Linked DNA regions of Streptomyces venezuelae. The protein of the gene in region 1 interacts with the protein of each later gene in a pairwise test. Links are inferred from orthologs where the notes say so. Each region holds a gene or a part of one and is shown on either strand. Other genes may lie near its edges.

What was found. Proteins that work in one complex are often made in the same cells at the same time.
Region 2: the proteins of thrS (region 1) and rplA interact in binary tests that used the Escherichia coli proteins (3 or more experiments, as listed by UniProt). The link is inferred for Streptomyces venezuelae from one-to-one orthologs.

Annotation. Positions count from the first base shown.
Region 1 is NZ_CP029189.1:1,428,731-1,436,566, forward strand. What follows is about bases 2,620-5,496. They hold thrS (threonine--tRNA ligase), read right to left. Parts: upstream 5,108-5,496; coding sequence 3,131-5,107; downstream 2,620-3,130. Other genes in these bases: DEJ51_RS05780 (HIT family protein), read right to left, coding at 2,620-2,985; DEJ51_RS05790 (GNAT family N-acetyltransferase), read left to right, coding at 5,293-5,496. In the rest of the region: DEJ51_RS05765 (hypothetical protein), read left to right, coding at 1-1,087; DEJ51_RS05770 (DUF6882 domain-containing protein), read right to left, coding at 1,162-1,851; DEJ51_RS05775 (DUF1992 domain-containing protein), read left to right, coding at 1,951-2,358; more of DEJ51_RS05780, read right to left, coding at 2,425-2,619; more of DEJ51_RS05790, read left to right, coding at 5,497-5,799; DEJ51_RS05795 (DUF4232 domain-containing protein), read left to right, coding at 5,810-6,319; DEJ51_RS05800 (hypothetical protein), read right to left, coding at 6,348-7,553; DEJ51_RS05805 (DUF4365 domain-containing protein), read right to left, coding at 7,553-7,836. UniProt on the Escherichia coli protein: Catalyzes the attachment of threonine to tRNA(Thr) in a two-step reaction: L-threonine is first activated by ATP to form Thr-AMP and then transferred to the acceptor end of tRNA(Thr). The rate-limiting step is amino acid activation in the presence of tRNA.
Region 2 is NZ_CP029189.1:4,426,500-4,433,201, reverse strand. What follows is about bases 1,463-4,256. They hold rplA (50S ribosomal protein L1), read right to left. Parts: upstream 3,327-4,256; coding sequence 2,598-3,326; downstream 1,463-2,597. Other genes in these bases: nusG (transcription termination/antitermination protein NusG), read right to left, coding at 4,016-4,256; rplK (50S ribosomal protein L11), read right to left, coding at 3,416-3,850; DEJ51_RS19720 (LppX_LprAFG lipoprotein), read right to left, coding at 1,512-2,384. Outside these bases: rplL (50S ribosomal protein L7/L12), read right to left, coding at 203-589; rplJ (50S ribosomal protein L10), read right to left, coding at 701-1,231; more of nusG, read right to left, coding at 4,257-4,921; preprotein translocase subunit SecE, read right to left, coding at 5,005-5,286; DEJ51_RS19690 (pyridoxal phosphate-dependent aminotransferase), read left to right, coding at 5,658-6,702. UniProt on the Escherichia coli protein: One of the primary rRNA binding proteins, it binds very close to the 3'-end of the 23S rRNA. Forms part of the L1 stalk. It is often not seen in high-resolution crystal structures, but can be seen in cryo_EM and 3D reconstruction models.

The DNA of each region.
Region 1 (7,836 bases):
GGTCCTGGGCTGGCTGCTCGCCCGCCGGGTCTGTGAGGCCACCGCCCGGGACCTGCGCTCCCGCTGGGACGGGCTGCTGTCCGGCGGCGGGGTCGGCGCCAAGATCCCCGAGGCCGTGCCCGGCAACCCCGACGAGAAGGCGCGCGAGGACCTGCGCCACCAGCTCGCCAAGCTCACCGCGGAGGACCGCAGCAACCAGGTCTTCTACGCGGGCCCCAAGGGCATCCTGGGCATGGGCACCCGGTGGGGCAGCTGGCAGATGGCCGAGGAACTGGCCCCCAAGAGCGAGGGCATGGAGATCCACCCGTTCCGCAGCTGGGACGTCGTGCGCGCGATCGACGCCCAGCTCCGCAAGCTGGAGCGGGGCCCCCTGCACACCGGCGGCTTCCCGCCCGCCGCGATCCAGCACTGGATCGTCACCCCGATCGGCGAGGGCGCCGCAGAGGTGGCCCGCCCCACCGGCGAGAACGTCGACGCCTTCCTCATCAAGCCGCACGAGATCACCCGGATCTGCAACGAGCAGCAGTTCAGCGCCGGGAACCGGCACTACCTCGGCATCCAGTACCCGCTCTGGGACGGCCAGCTGGTCATCAACATGCTGGTCACGGTGACCGTGCTCTACAAGACCCTGCGCGTGGACGTCACCGCCCACGCCCTGGGACCCGTGCACGGCCTGTTCACGACGAAGTCGGCGGCCCCGGTCGTGGAGGTGCCCAAGAGCGTCCGGTTCTGGGAGACCGTGGAGCGCCCGCTGCCCCTGGTGGACACCCAGGAGGTGGTCCGCCTCGCCGTCCGGGCCCCGCTGACCTGGTACCCGCCGGTCCTGGACTTCTTCGGCGGCAAGCTGGTCCTGCCGGAGCCCTTCGGTCTGCGCCACGTCTGGGCGAGTTCGATGTGGCGGCACCGGTTCATGGCGGACGACGCCCTGCGGACGGTGGCGCCGGTGCTGCGGTCGATCCACGCGGCGACCTTCAAGGTGCTGGAGGAGAACGGTGTCGACACCGAGCGCTTCACCAACCGCTCCTCGATCATGAGCGGCCTCATCCAGGAGCCGGCCCCGCGCAAGGCCGACGTCTACGACGCGTAGCCCGTACCCGGTGCCGCCGGTCCTTTGCCCGCGCTGGCGGGAGGCGGCGGCACCGGACGGCGCGGGCCCGTGGTTCAGGGGCCCGCGGTCAGGCTCACCTCGGAGATGCGGCCGACGGCGTCGAACCCGATCCGTACCGCGCTCCCGCCGGGGAGCAGGGCCGTGACCAGGTCTCCGGCCTCGTCCACCGGTACGCCGTGGTGGTCGAAGTAGCCGGTGACGACGCTTCGCGGGGAGTGCCCGAGGAGCCCGGCTCCGGTGACCAGGGTCCGGGGCAGGGTGACGGGGTCCAGGGCGGCCCGGGGGACCTGCGGGTCGTCCGGCAGGAAGTAGATCCGCGTGGTGGGCCCGGCCGGGGCACCGATGTAGCCGGGGGCCCCTGCCACGCCCATCCCGGCGAACGCCAGGGTCTCCGCCGCACGCCAGGGGTCCGCGAAGCCCGACAGGTCCAGGGTCTCCTCGGTGAACTCGGGGATGCCCTGCTTCCTGCCGTAGCGCTCGACCGCGGCCGCGAGGGCGACGACCTCGGTGCCGCGCAGGCCCGGGTTGGCCCAGCCCCACATCCAGGTCCCCTCTTCCAGGTCGAAGGTCCCCAGGACCGAGACGCGCAGTTCGAGCCCGCCCTGGCGGTAGGCGCAGGTCTCCAGGTCCGCTGTCCAGGGCCCCTCGGGCAGGAAGGAGGTCAGGGTTTCGAGCTGGGCGGCTCCCCAGGCGCTGTGCCGCTCGGTCTCGTTCAGGAACGCGTCGCCGAATCTCGTGATCATGGGCAGCGACCCTACGTGAGGGACGGCCGGCCCCGTCCGGCAGGTGGCCTGAGTAGGCTGGCAGGGCGGAGTGCGATCCCCAGGAACCGAGGAGGCACCGTGACCGAGCGCAAACCGCCTGGCGTCAGCGTCGAGTCCTTCGTGGACCGGCAGATCCGGGAGGCCACCGAGCGCGGCGAGTTCGAGGACCTGCCGGGCTGGGGCAAGCCGCTGGCCTCGCTGGACGCGCCCTACGACGAGCTGTGGTGGATCAAGGGCAAGATGCACCGCGAGGGCTTCGCCGTCCTGCCGCCGGCGCTCGCGCTGCGCAAGGAGGCCGAGGACGCCCTGGAGAAGGCCCGGGCCGCCCGCTCCGAGCGCCAGGTACGGGACATCCTCACGGAGATCAACGAGAAGATCGCGGCGGCCCTGCGCATGCCTCCGCCGGGCCCGCCCCTGGGCCTGACGGAGTTCGACGTCGAGGCCGAGGTGCGGACCTGGCGCCGGGACCACCGGGACCCGGCCTGACGACCGGCAGGACTCCCGCTGGCGCCGTGACCTGCGGGATCCACCGGGACGCGGCCCGGCACGACGCTAGTCGACGGGCCAGGCGTCCGCGAGCATCTGACGGGTGTCCGCCAGGAGTTGGGGCAGCACCTTGGTGTGTCCCACGACCGGCATGAAGTTCGTGTCCCCGCCCCAGCGGGGCACGATGTGCTGGTGCAGGTGCGCGGCGATGCCGGCACCGGCGGCCGCGCCCTGGTTCATGCCGATGTTGAATCCGTGCGCGCCCGAGGCCTTGCGCAGCGCGACCATCGCCCGCTTGGTGAGGTCGGCGAGCTCTGCCGTCTCCGGCCCGTCCAGCTCCGTGTAGTCGGCGACGTGCCGGTACGGGACGACCATCAGGTGGCCGCCGTTGTACGGGTAGAGGTTCAGCACCGCGTACACGTGCCGGCCGCGCGCGACGACCAGGCCGTCCTGGTCGGACATCTCCGGAATCCCGCAGAAGGGACAGCCGTCCCCGGCCTCCGGGCCGGTCGGCTTGTTCTCCCCCTGGATGTAGGCCATCCGGTGGGGCGTCCACAGTCGCTGGAACGCGTCCTGCGTGCCCACACCGATCTGCTGCTCCGGCTGAGTCGTCATGGCGGCAAGCATATGACCTTGGCCTGGCGTACGAGGAAGGCCCCCGGAAAGTGATCACTTTCCGGGGGCCCGATCCCCGCAGCGGCGGGGAGCATGGAACCTTCAGCTTCTGGTGGTTCCGAATCTTGGGAGCACCCCCACCACGGCGGGGACGACGTCAGATCTGGATCCGACGCTCCACCACGTCAACGAGCTTAGCCAGTGCCTCGTCACGGGGGATTCCGTTCTCCTGCGAACCGTCGCGGTAGCGGAAGGAGACGGTGCCCGCCGCCATGTCCTCGTCACCGACGATGATCATGAACGGGACCTTCATGCGCTGCTGGTTGCGGATCTTCTTCTGCATCCGGTCGGACGAGGCGTCCACCTCCACCCGCAGGCCCTTCTTCTTCGCCTCGGCGGCGAACTCCTGCAGGTACTCCACGTGCCCGTCGCCGATCGGGATGCCGACCGCCTGGACCGGGGCCAGCCACGGCGGCATGGCGCCCGCGTAGTGCTCCAGCAGCACGGCGAAGAACCGCTCGATGGAGCCGAACAGCGCACGGTGGATCATGACCGGCCGCTGGCGCGAGCCGTCGGGCGCGGTGTACTCCAGGTTGAAGCGCTCCGGCAGGTTGAAGTCGAGCTGCACGGTCGACATCTGCCAGGTACGGCCGATGGCGTCCTTGCACTGCACCGAGATCTTCGGACCGTAGAAGGCGGCGCCGCCCGGGTCCGGGACCAGCGGCAGGCCCTGCTTCTCGGCGACCTGCGCGAGGACGGCGGTCGCCTCCTCCCAGGCCTCGTCCGAGCCGACGAACTTGACCGGGTCCTTGGTGGACAGCTCCAGGTAGAAGTCGGTCAGACCGTAGTCGCGCAGCAGGTTCAGCACGAAGGTGAGGGTGCGGTCGAGCTCTTCGGCCATCTGCTCACGGGTGCAGTAGATGTGCGCGTCGTCCTGGGTGAAACCGCGGGCCCGGGTCAGACCGTGCACGACGCCCGACTTCTCGTACCGGTACACGGTGCCGAACTCGAACAGGCGCAGCGGCAGTTCACGGTAGGAGCGGCCGCGCGCGTCGAAGATCAGGTTGTGCATCGGGCAGTTCATGGGCTTGAGGTAGTAGTCGGTACCACCGTCGAGCTGCATGGGGGGGTACATGCCCTCCGCGTACCAGTCCAGGTGGCCGCTCTTCTCGAAGAGGGCGCCCTTGGTGGCGTGCGGGGAGTAGACGAACTCGTAGTCGGCTTCCTCGTGCTTCTTGCGCGAGTAGTCCTCCATGACCCGGCGGATGATGCCGCCGCGCGGGTGGAAGACGGCGAGGCCGGAGCCGATCTCGTCCGGGATGGAGAAGAGGTCGAGCTCGTTGCCGAGCTTGCGGTGGTCGCGCTTCTCGGCCTCGGCGAGGAAGTCGAGGTGCGCCTTCAGCTCCTCCTTCGACGGCCACGCGGTGCCGTAGATGCGCTGGAGCATCGGGTTCTTCTCGCTGCCGCGCCAGTAGGCGGCCGCGTTGCGCATGAGCTTGAACGCCGGGATGTTGCGGGTGGTGGGCAGGTGGGGACCGCGGCAGAGGTCCTTCCAGCACAGGTCGCCGGTCTTCGCGTCCAGGTTGTCGTAGATGGTCAGCTCGCCGCCGCCCACCTCGACGTTCGCGCCGTCGTCGGTGGACGCGGAGCCCTTGATGCCGATGAGCTCCAGCTTGTACGGCTCGTCGGCGAGCTCCTCGCGGGCCGCCTCGTCGGTGACCACGCGGCGGGAGAACCGCTGGCCGCGCTTCTGGATCTCCTGCATCTTCTTCTCGATGGCCTTGAGGTCATCGGGGGTGAAGGGGCGGGCGACGTCGAAGTCGTAGTAGAAGCCGTTCTGGACCGGCGGGCCGATGCCCAGCTTGGCCTCGGGGAAGAGCTCCTGCACGGCCTGGGCCATGACGTGCGCGGTCGAGTGGCGCAGGATGTTCAGGCCGTCCTCGGAGGAGATCTCCACCGGCTCGACGGTCTCGCCGTCCTTCACCTCGTACGCGAGGTCCTTGAGCTCGCCCGCGATGCGCGCGGCGACGATGGTGCGCTCGCCGGCGAAGAGCTCCGCCGCCGTAGTGCCCGTGGCCACCACGCGCTCGTCCCGCTCGGAATCGCGTTGGATGATCACACGGACGTCTGACACCGGTCTCTCCTGACTCAGGGGGTGCGCGGGCGAACGCCGCGCGCCTGAATCGTACCGAGCGGAGTGGCCGCGCCGCTAAACGGTTACCGGGTGGCCCGCCGGACGGGGCCTCCCGGCCATGGCCCGCCCGGTGTGCCCCCACCCCGCCCGTTGCCCGGCGGTGGACGCCGGTAGCGTGGCCCGCCATGCAGATACGCGCGCTGGACCTGAGCGACGACGCCACCGCGACGGTGGTCCACCGGATCGGGCACGCCGCGTACGCGGTGGAGGCCGAGCTGATCGGCTTCGACGGGATCCCGGCCCTGGGTGAGAGCCTCGCCGAGCTGCGGCGGGCCGGCCTCCGCTGGGTGGGTGCCTTCTCGGGGAACGGCGTCCTGGCCGGCTTCCTCGCCTGGGCGTCCGAACCGGAGGACGGGGTCTCCATCGACCGGCTGTGCGTGGCTCCGGCCTGGTTCCGGCGGGGTGTCGCCTCGTCGCTGCTGCGCCACGCCCTGACGGAGGTGTTCCCGGGTCGCCCCGTCACGGTCACCACCGGCGCCGCCAATGCCCCCGCCGTGGCCCTCTACGAGCGTCTCGGCTTCCGCCGCGGCCCGGACTTCTGCCCCGTCCCGGGCCTGACCATGGCCTCCTTCGGGCGAGCCGCCGGGGACACCCCGTGGGAAGGTGGAAGGGGATCTTCCGACCTGGCATGAGGTGACACCCATGAGAGTGACCAGGAAGGCGGCTGCCCTGGGCGCCGCGACGGCCCTGCTGGCGGGCGGAATGCTCGCGGGTACCCCCGCGGTGGCGGCGCCCGCCGCCGCGTGCACCGGCGACCAGCTCTCGGACACCGGCGCGGAGCGGACGGACTCCACCCATGTCCGGTTCACGGTGGTGGTCAACAGCGGCCCTGCCTGTGAGCTGCGGGGCTTCCCGACGGTCGCACTCGCGGGCCAGGGGTCCCCGGACCGCAACAAGCCGCTGCGCGTCGTCCCCCGGGGTGAGGCCCGGCCGGTGCTGCTGTCCGTGGGCGGAACCGCCTCGACCGTCCTGACCTTCACCCCGGTCCTCGGCGAGGCGGACGGCTACTGCGCCTCCGGCGCCGATCCGACCGTCGCCCCCTCGCTGGTGGTGGGCGTCGCGCGCACCGGGTTCCAGGTGGCCCCGAGCGACGGCGGCCAGTTCGCCCTGTGCGGCGACACCGTCCGCGCCACGGCCTTCCGCTCCCCCTGAGGGCAGTCCCGCATCCGGAAGAGACGGCTCAGTCGTCGTTCGGCAGGACGTCCTCGGGGTCGAAGGCCGCGTCCAGGGACTTCATCAGCCGGTCCCGCTCGACCTCGTCCATCGGTACCGGTGCCACGTCCGCCGCGTCCGACAGCCGCCGGAAGCCGCCGCGGCGTTGCAGCCGGCCGGTGACCCGGACCGGCAGGCCCACCAGGTGGGCGTGGCCCGCGATGCGGTACGCCTCCTCGTCGAGGGCGGCCCGGACGTACGGGACCTCCGCCCCGGCCAGCACCCGCAGCCGGACGGTCCCCCCTCCCCCGGCGGCCTTGCGCCGCATCCGTACCACGGCCCCGGCGAGCCGGACCGGCACGGCGGGTTCCGCGCGGGTGTAGCGGGCGGCGGCCTCACGCAGCACGGGCAGGTCGCCCGGGGAGAACTCCACCGGCTCGGGGCGGGCCGCGCAGCCCGCCGGGACACCGGCCGCCGGCGCCCAGGCCAGTGCGATCCGGGCTCCCTCCGAGCCCCGGACCAGGGCGATCAGCGCGTCGGCGAGTTCCCGGCTGACCCCGGCGGCCACCGCCGCGTCGAAGGCCTCCATGCCGCCGGTGGCGCGCTGGTAGTCCACCGCCTCGCGGGCCGCGTGCAGGGCGTGGTGCAGCCGGATCACCGGCCCCCGGCCGCCGTCCACGGGGACGTACGCGGTCAGCCGGCGCCCGCCCGGGGAGGGCCCCACCAGGACCCCGTCCAGGGTGCGTTCGGCCTGCGCCTGGTGCCGGGCCCCGTAGTACCCGGCCCGGGCCCGGTCGGCGAGCGCACCGGCCAGCAGGAGCCGGCGGGCGGCCGAGCGCAGCTGTTCCTGCACGGGCCAGGAGGCCTCGCCCTGGTACCCGTAGGGCGCCTCCGGGATCTCCCGTTCCCAGCGGATCTCGTCGCTGGGGACGCTCAGCCCGAGGAGCACCTCGCGCGCCGAGGGCAGGCCGCCGTGCGCGAGGGCGCCGAGCGCCTCCTCCAGCAGGTCCGCGCAGTCGGGGAAGGCACGGCTCTCCGGGACGAGCAGGCTGGTGCCCGGGCGGCCGGGCGGGGTCCAGCGGCCGTACCGGCCGGCCGCGCCGCCGCGCCGCAGCCATCCGTGCCGGTGCAGCAGCGCTCCCAGCACCTGCGGGTCGACCTGTGCCGGATCGGGACCACCCGGGGTGTACCGCGGGGACGGGAGCGGTTCGAGGTGCGGTGAGTGCAGGTTCATCAGGGTGTCCCTCCCGACCCGACCCGGGTCATGATCTCGCACAGCGCACGGTCGTCGAAGATCCGCGTGGTCGGGATCCGTACGGTGGTGCGGCGCCGGCCGGTCACGGGGTGTCCGGCGAGGTTGGTCCAGTAGCAGCAGTGCCTCAGGTCGAGCCGGTCGTGTCCGGCGGCGAGCCACTGGTCGCGCTCCCTCGGTACGAGCATCACCACGAGGATCTTGTGCACGGCGACGGGCGTCCGGGCCAGCTTCACCAGGTGCTCGTTGTCGAGGGTGAAGGCGA
Region 2 (6,702 bases), 3.0 Mb from region 1 along the record:
GGACTGAGAATTGCGCGCCGCGTCCCGTTCGTCAAGGCCCCCTGCTCCGAGCGGATCATCTTCGGACCCTGCGTCGGAGCAACGATGATCACCCTACTCCCCAACGAGACCAGGGCAAGTCAGGCACTGCGGGTACGCCAAAGGGCGACCACCCTTACGGGTGATCGCCCTTGGTTGAGGCCTCAGGAGGGCCTCAGAGGTGTTACTTGACCTCGACCGAGGCGCCGGCGCCCTTGAGGGCCTCGGCGGCCTTGTCAGCGGCCTCCTTGGCGACCTTCTCGAGGACGGGCTTCGGCGCACCGTCAACGAGGTCCTTGGCCTCCTTCAGACCCAGGGAGGTCAGCTCGCGCACGACCTTGATGACCTGGATCTTCTTGTCACCGGCGGCGGTGAGGACGACGTCGAACTCGTCCTGCTCCTCGGCGGCCGCACCGGCGTCGCCACCGGCGACACCCGCGGGGGCAACGGCGACGGCCGCGGCGGCGGTGACGTCGAACTTCTCCTCGAAGGCCTTCACGAACTCAGAGAGCTCGATGAGGGTCATCTCCTCGAACTGGGCGAGGAGGTCGTCCTGAGAGAGCTTCGCCATGATGGGCGATCCTTCCACTAATTCGGCAGGTGCCGATATGTCTATAGAGGCGGGCGTAACGGCCCGCTACGACCCGCGCACTAGGCGGCGCGGATCAGTGCGCGAGCCGAATTACTCGGCACCGCCCTGCTCGGCGAGCTTGACGCGAAGCGCTTCCGCGGTGCGGACGAACTTCGACGGCAGCGCCTGGAAGAGCGAGGCAGCCTGGGACTGCTTGCCCTTGAACGCGCCGGCCAGCTTGCTGAGCAGAACCTCGCGGGACTCGAGGTCCGCAAGCTTCTTGATGTCATCGGCGGAGAGCGCCTTACCATCAAGGACACCCGCCTTGATGATCAGGTTGGGGTTGTCCTTGGCGAAGTCACGCAGGCTCTTCGCCGACTCCACCGGGTCACCGGTGATGAAGGCGACCGCGGTCGGACCAGCGAAGTGCTCGTCCAGCGCGGTGATCCCGGCCTGGTTGGCCGCAATCTTGGTCAGCGTGTTCTTCACCACGGCGTACTGGGCGTTCTCACCGAGGGAGCGACGCAGCGTCTTGAGCTGCGCGACGGTGAGACCCCGGTACTCGGTCAGCACGGCGGCGTTCGAGCTCTGGAACGCGTCCTTGAGCTCGGCTACCGATGCAGCCTTGTTGGGCGTCGGCATGGTGCGTTCGCCTCCTTCCGGGTGATGAGGACCGCTCAGAAGGGGCTAAACAAGAAACGCCCCGGCGCAGGCGCCAGGGCGTGGCTCGACCGGAACGAATTCCGGGAACCTTCCACAGTCACCTACGCGGGTCGTCCGCATTCAACGGATCCTTCGGCCACCGAACCCTTGCGGGCACGGCAACGACCAGCGGTCTTTGGCTTCTGGGGAAGACTACGTGAAGGGGTGCAGCCGAGGCAAATCGCCTCAGGAGCCCAGGTCAGGCGTGCGCGGGGCGTGGTCAGGCGCCGCCCGCTCCGCCCGAGTCCTTCATCATCTCGCCGAGGTCCATGACCTGGTCGGCCGCCGGCGCGGTGATCTCGACCGGCTTGTTGATGTCCTTGAACTTGATGGTGACGTCCATCGGGCCGGAAGTGGCCTGACCCTGGGTCCGGACCTGCTTGGCCTGGTCGGCCTCGTCGATCCAGAGGTCGATGGTCAGGCTCTTGACGCCCTGCTCCTCGAGCGTCTTGATGTTCTTCTCCTGACGCTCCTTGGCCGCCGGGGTCGGGGCGGCGGCGCTGTGGGCCTTCAGCTCGTCGAGCGAGACGGTGCCGGACAGGTGCGTCGTCTTCTGCCCGTCGATGGTCTCCTCGCCGACGGTCTTCAGGTCCTTGGCGGCGCTCAGGCTGTCGGCGGTGTCACCCGGGTTCTGGCCCTGCTGGGCGGAGCCGAGCGAGTCCAGCTCCTTGGCCTGCTCCGGCGCCAGGGCCTTGAGGTCGAACTTCAGCCACTTGCCGTCGCTGCCCATGTACATGACGCCGTCGAGCAGGCGGATCTCCACCTTCTCGCCCGGCTTCTCGGGCGAGTCCATCTTCATGGACATGGCCGTCGTGGGCTTCATGCGCATGGCGGCCTCGGCGGTGATGTTCTGGCCGCCGGCCTTGCCGGACATGGTGAAGCTGACGGAGTTGATCTCCTCGGACTTCTTCTTCGTCTTCTCCAGGAACGCCGCCGGGGCGGCCTCCGCCGGCTTCTTCGCGGCCTGGGACGGGGCCGCGGACGCCCCGCTGTCCTTCTTCGCGTCCTTCCCGTCCTCGCACGCGGTGGCGCCGCCTGCGAGCAGGAGCGCGGCCAGCACGGCGCCGACGGTCTTCTTGCGGTATGCCTGCATGGTTTCCCCCATGTGTTCCCCACCCCTGGGTGTGCGCGAGGCAGTGAGGCCCGGGGCGGTCCCACCCTTGACACTGCCGGCACTGACTGTACGTCTCGCGACTGACACTAATCGCACAGGGTTCGCACAGGAAACGAAAAACGGGCCCGCCGCCCCCGGGAAGGGGGCGACGGGCCCGTTCGGCAGATCAGTGAGCCGTCAGGCCCGAACAGATCAGACCGCGGCCGGGTCTTCCTCGACGAGGAGGTTCCGGGTGCGGTTCGGGTCCAGCTGGATGCCGGGGCCCATGGTGGTGCTGATGGCGGCCTTCTTGATGTAGCGGCCCTTCGCGGCGGACGGCTTCAGACGAAGGATCTCGTCCAGGGCCGCGCCGTAGTTCTCGACCAGCTTGTCATCGGAGAAGGAGACCTTGCCGATGATGAAGTGCAGGTTCGAGTGCTTGTCGACGCGGAACTCGATCTTGCCACCCTTGATCTCGGTGACAGCCTTCGCGACGTCCATCGTGACGGTGCCGGTCTTCGGGTTCGGCATGAGGCCACGGGGACCGAGCACGCGGCCGAGGCGGCCGACCTTGCCCATGAGGTCCGGGGTGGCCACAACGGCGTCGAACTCGTTCAGGCGGTTGCCCTTGGCGATCTCGTTGATCAGCTCGTCGTCGCCGACAATGTCGGCGCCGGCGGCTTCCGCGGCCGCAGCACGGTCACCGGTCGCGAAGACCAGGACCCGGGCGGTCTTGCCGGTGCCGTGCGGGAGGTTCACGGTGCCGCGGACCATCTGGTCGGCCTTGCGCGGGTCGACACCCAGGCGGAAGGCGACCTCGACGGTGCCGTCGAACTTGGTCGTGGAGGTCTCCTTGGCGAGACGGACGGCCTCGAGCGGGGCGTACAGCTTCTCCCGGTCGACCTTGGCGTCCGCAGCGCGGAGAGTCTTGCTGCGCTTCACTTCTGCTCCTGTATTTCGGCTTCAGGCATGGAGTCGTGGTGCGGACCAGCGCTTGGTCCTACCACTGATGGTGCTGGGGGGTGGCTGGATCAGCCTTCGACGGTGACGCCCATCGAACGCGCGGTGCCGGCAATGATCTTGACGGCGGCGTCGATGTCGTTGGCGTTCAGGTCGGGCATCTTCAGCTCGGCGATCTCCTTGACCTGGGCAGCCGTGAGCTTGGCGACCTTGGTCTTGTGGGGCTCGCCGGAGCCCTTCTCGATGCCCGCGTGCTTCAGGATGAGGCGCGCGGCCGGCGGAGTCTTGGTGATGAAGGTGAAGGAGCGGTCGTCGTAGACCGTGATCTCCACCGGCACGACCATGCCACGCTGCGACTCGGTCGCGGCGTTGTAGGCCTTGCAGAACTCCATGATGTTGACGCCGTGCTGACCGAGCGCGGGGCCGACCGGCGGAGCCGGGTTGGCCGCACCGGCCTTGATCTGGAGCTTGATAAGCCCCGTGACCTTCTTCTTCTTGGGAGGCATTGCTCTCTCCGGGTCCTAGTGAGAGTTTTCAGCCGCCGATCCGGTCATCCGGATGGAGGCATACCGCACCACGATAACGGGTATCGGTGCGGGGCTAAAAACCGAGCAGGTCAGACCGCCCTCAAGGGGGCGATCTGACCTGTCCGGAAGCTGTCGCTCAGAAGATCAGTTCTTCTGGATCTGGTCGAAGCTGAGCTCGACCGGGGTCTCGCGGCCGAAGATCTCGACGAGGCCCTTGACCTTCTTCGAGTCGGGGTTGATCTCGTTGATGGTCGCCTGCAGCGTGGCGAACGGGCCGTCGGTGACGGTGACCGAGTCGCCGACCTCGAAGTCCAGGACCTCGATGGTGCGCTTGACGGCGGGCGCGGGCAGACCGGCCTCTTCCGCGGCGGCCTTGGCGGCCTTCTCCTGCGCCTCCGGAGCGAGCATCTTGACGATCTCGTCCAGGGTCAGCGGGTACGGGTCGTACGCGTTGCCGACGAAGCCGGTGACGCCGGGCGTGTTGCGGACGACGCCCCAGGACTCGTTCGTCAGATCCATGCGGACGAGAACGTAACCGGGCAGCTTGTTCTGCCGGACGTTCTTGCGCTCGCCGTTCTTGATCTGGACGATCTCTTCCTCGGGCACCTCGGCCTGGTAGATGAACTCCTCGACGTTCAGCGAGACGGCACGCTGCTCCAGGTTGGCCTTCACGCGCTTCTCGTAGCCGGCGTAGGTGTGGATCACGTACCACTCGCCGGGCAGGAGGCGCAGTTCGTCGCGCAGGGCCTGGATGGGGTCGACGGGCTCGGCGGGCTCGACCGGGGCGGCCTCCTCGGCCTCTTCCTCGTCGGCCTCGGCGTCGTCAGCAGCCTCTTCGAGGTCGGCATCGAGCTCGGCGTCGACCTCGGTGTCGTCCTCGTCCTCGTCGGACTCGACGTGCAGCGCGGCCTCTTCGGCGGCGGCACCCGCCTCGACGTCGGCGAGCTCGGCCTCGTCGGGGTCCACAGCGTCTGCCGCCTCGACGATGTCGAGCTCGTCCTCGACGGACTCGACGGAGTCGTGGCTCGCGTTCAGGTTCGGGTCAGACACGGTGGCTGCTTCTTCCTGGATACAAAAGGTGGTGGAACATGCGAAAACGGGCGGCACCCATCAGGCGCCGCCCTCCGCGGGGATCAGCCGAAGACGAACTTGATGGCTTCCTGGAACCCATAGTCAATCACGGTCACCAGACCGATCATGATGACCACGAAGACAATCACCACGGTGGTGTACGTCGTGAGCTGGTTGCGAGTCGGCCAAACAACCTTGCGGAGTTCCGCGACAATCTGGCGGTAGAAAAGCGCGAGACGGCCCAGAGGGCCCTTCTTGCCACGCTTGCCGCCCTTGCGGGCCTTCTTCTCGCGCGTCTCGTCCTCGGCGTCAGGCATGTCGATGGAGCCCAGGGCGTCCGTCACGTCTCTCACCTGAATCCGGGTCGTGGCCGTACCGCGCCCGGTTGCGCCGCACGGCGTTGCATAAGTACGTACCTGCGCACACACGTCCGAGATGGAGTGTGGAGCAGGGCCGGAGGGACTCGAACCCCCAACCGCTGGTTTTGGAGACCAGTGCTCTACCAATTGAGCTACGACCCTTTGCGTCCCCCAACCTACCGCATCCGAGCGAGTGCACGGAGTGCTCGCGCTTCGCAGCGGCTGGTGAGGTCCAACGACAGGTGAGTGTACGTGAACAGCGCCCTGACGTCGAACAGCGCCCGGACCTGGCACGCACCGGTCCGTTGACTGAAACGGTGTGCGGCGCTTCTTTGCCGTCTGGGACGATTGCCCGTATGACCTCTGCAACGCCTTCCTCCGAGCGCCGGGTGTCCGCCCGTATCGGCGCCATTTCCGAGTCCGCCACCCTCGCCGTGGACGCCAAGGCCAAGGCCCTCAAGGCCGCCGGGCGCCCGGTGATCGGCTTCGGCGCGGGCGAGCCCGACTTCCCGACCCCGGACTACATCGTCGAAGCCGCGGTCGAGGCCTGCCGCAACCCCAAGTACCACCGCTACACGCCGGCCGGCGGCCTGCCCGAGCTGAAGGCCGCGATCGCCGCGAAGACGCTGCGCGACTCCGGCTACGAGGTCGAGGCGTCGCAGGTCCTGGTGACCAACGGCGGCAAGCAGGCGATCTACGAGGCCTTCGCGGCCATCCTGGACCCGGGTGACGAGGTCATCGTCCCGGCTCCGTACTGGACCACCTACCCGGAGTCGATCCGTCTCGCCGGCGGTGTCCCGGTCGAGGTCGTCGCCGACGAGACCACCGGCTACCGCGTCTCCGTCGAGCAGCTGGAGGCCGCGCGCACCGAGCGCACCAAGGTCGTCCTGTTCGTCTCCCCGTCCAACCCGACCGGTTCGGTCTACAGCGAGGCCGACGCGAAGGCGATCGGCGAGTGGGCCGCCGAGCACGGCCTGTGGGTGCTCACGGACGAGATCTACGAGCACCTGGTCTACGGCGAGGCGAAGTTCACGTCGCTGCCGGTCCTGGTCCCGGCGCTGCGCGACAAGTGCATCATCGTCAACGGCGTCGCCAAGACGTACGCGATGACCGGCTGGCGCGTGGGCTGGGTCATCGCCCCGCAGGACGTCATCAAGGCGGCGACCAACCTGCAGTCGCACGCCACCTCCAACGTCTCCAACGTGGCCCAGGTCGCCGCGCTGGCCGCCGTCTCGGGCAACCTCGACGCGGTCGCGGAGATGCGCAAGGCCTTCGACCGCCGTCGCCAGACGATGGTCAGGATGCTCAACGAGATCGACGGCGTCTTCTGCCCGACCCCCGAGGGCGCGTTCTACGCGTACCCGTCGGTCAAGGAGCTCATCGGCAAGGAGATCCGCGGCA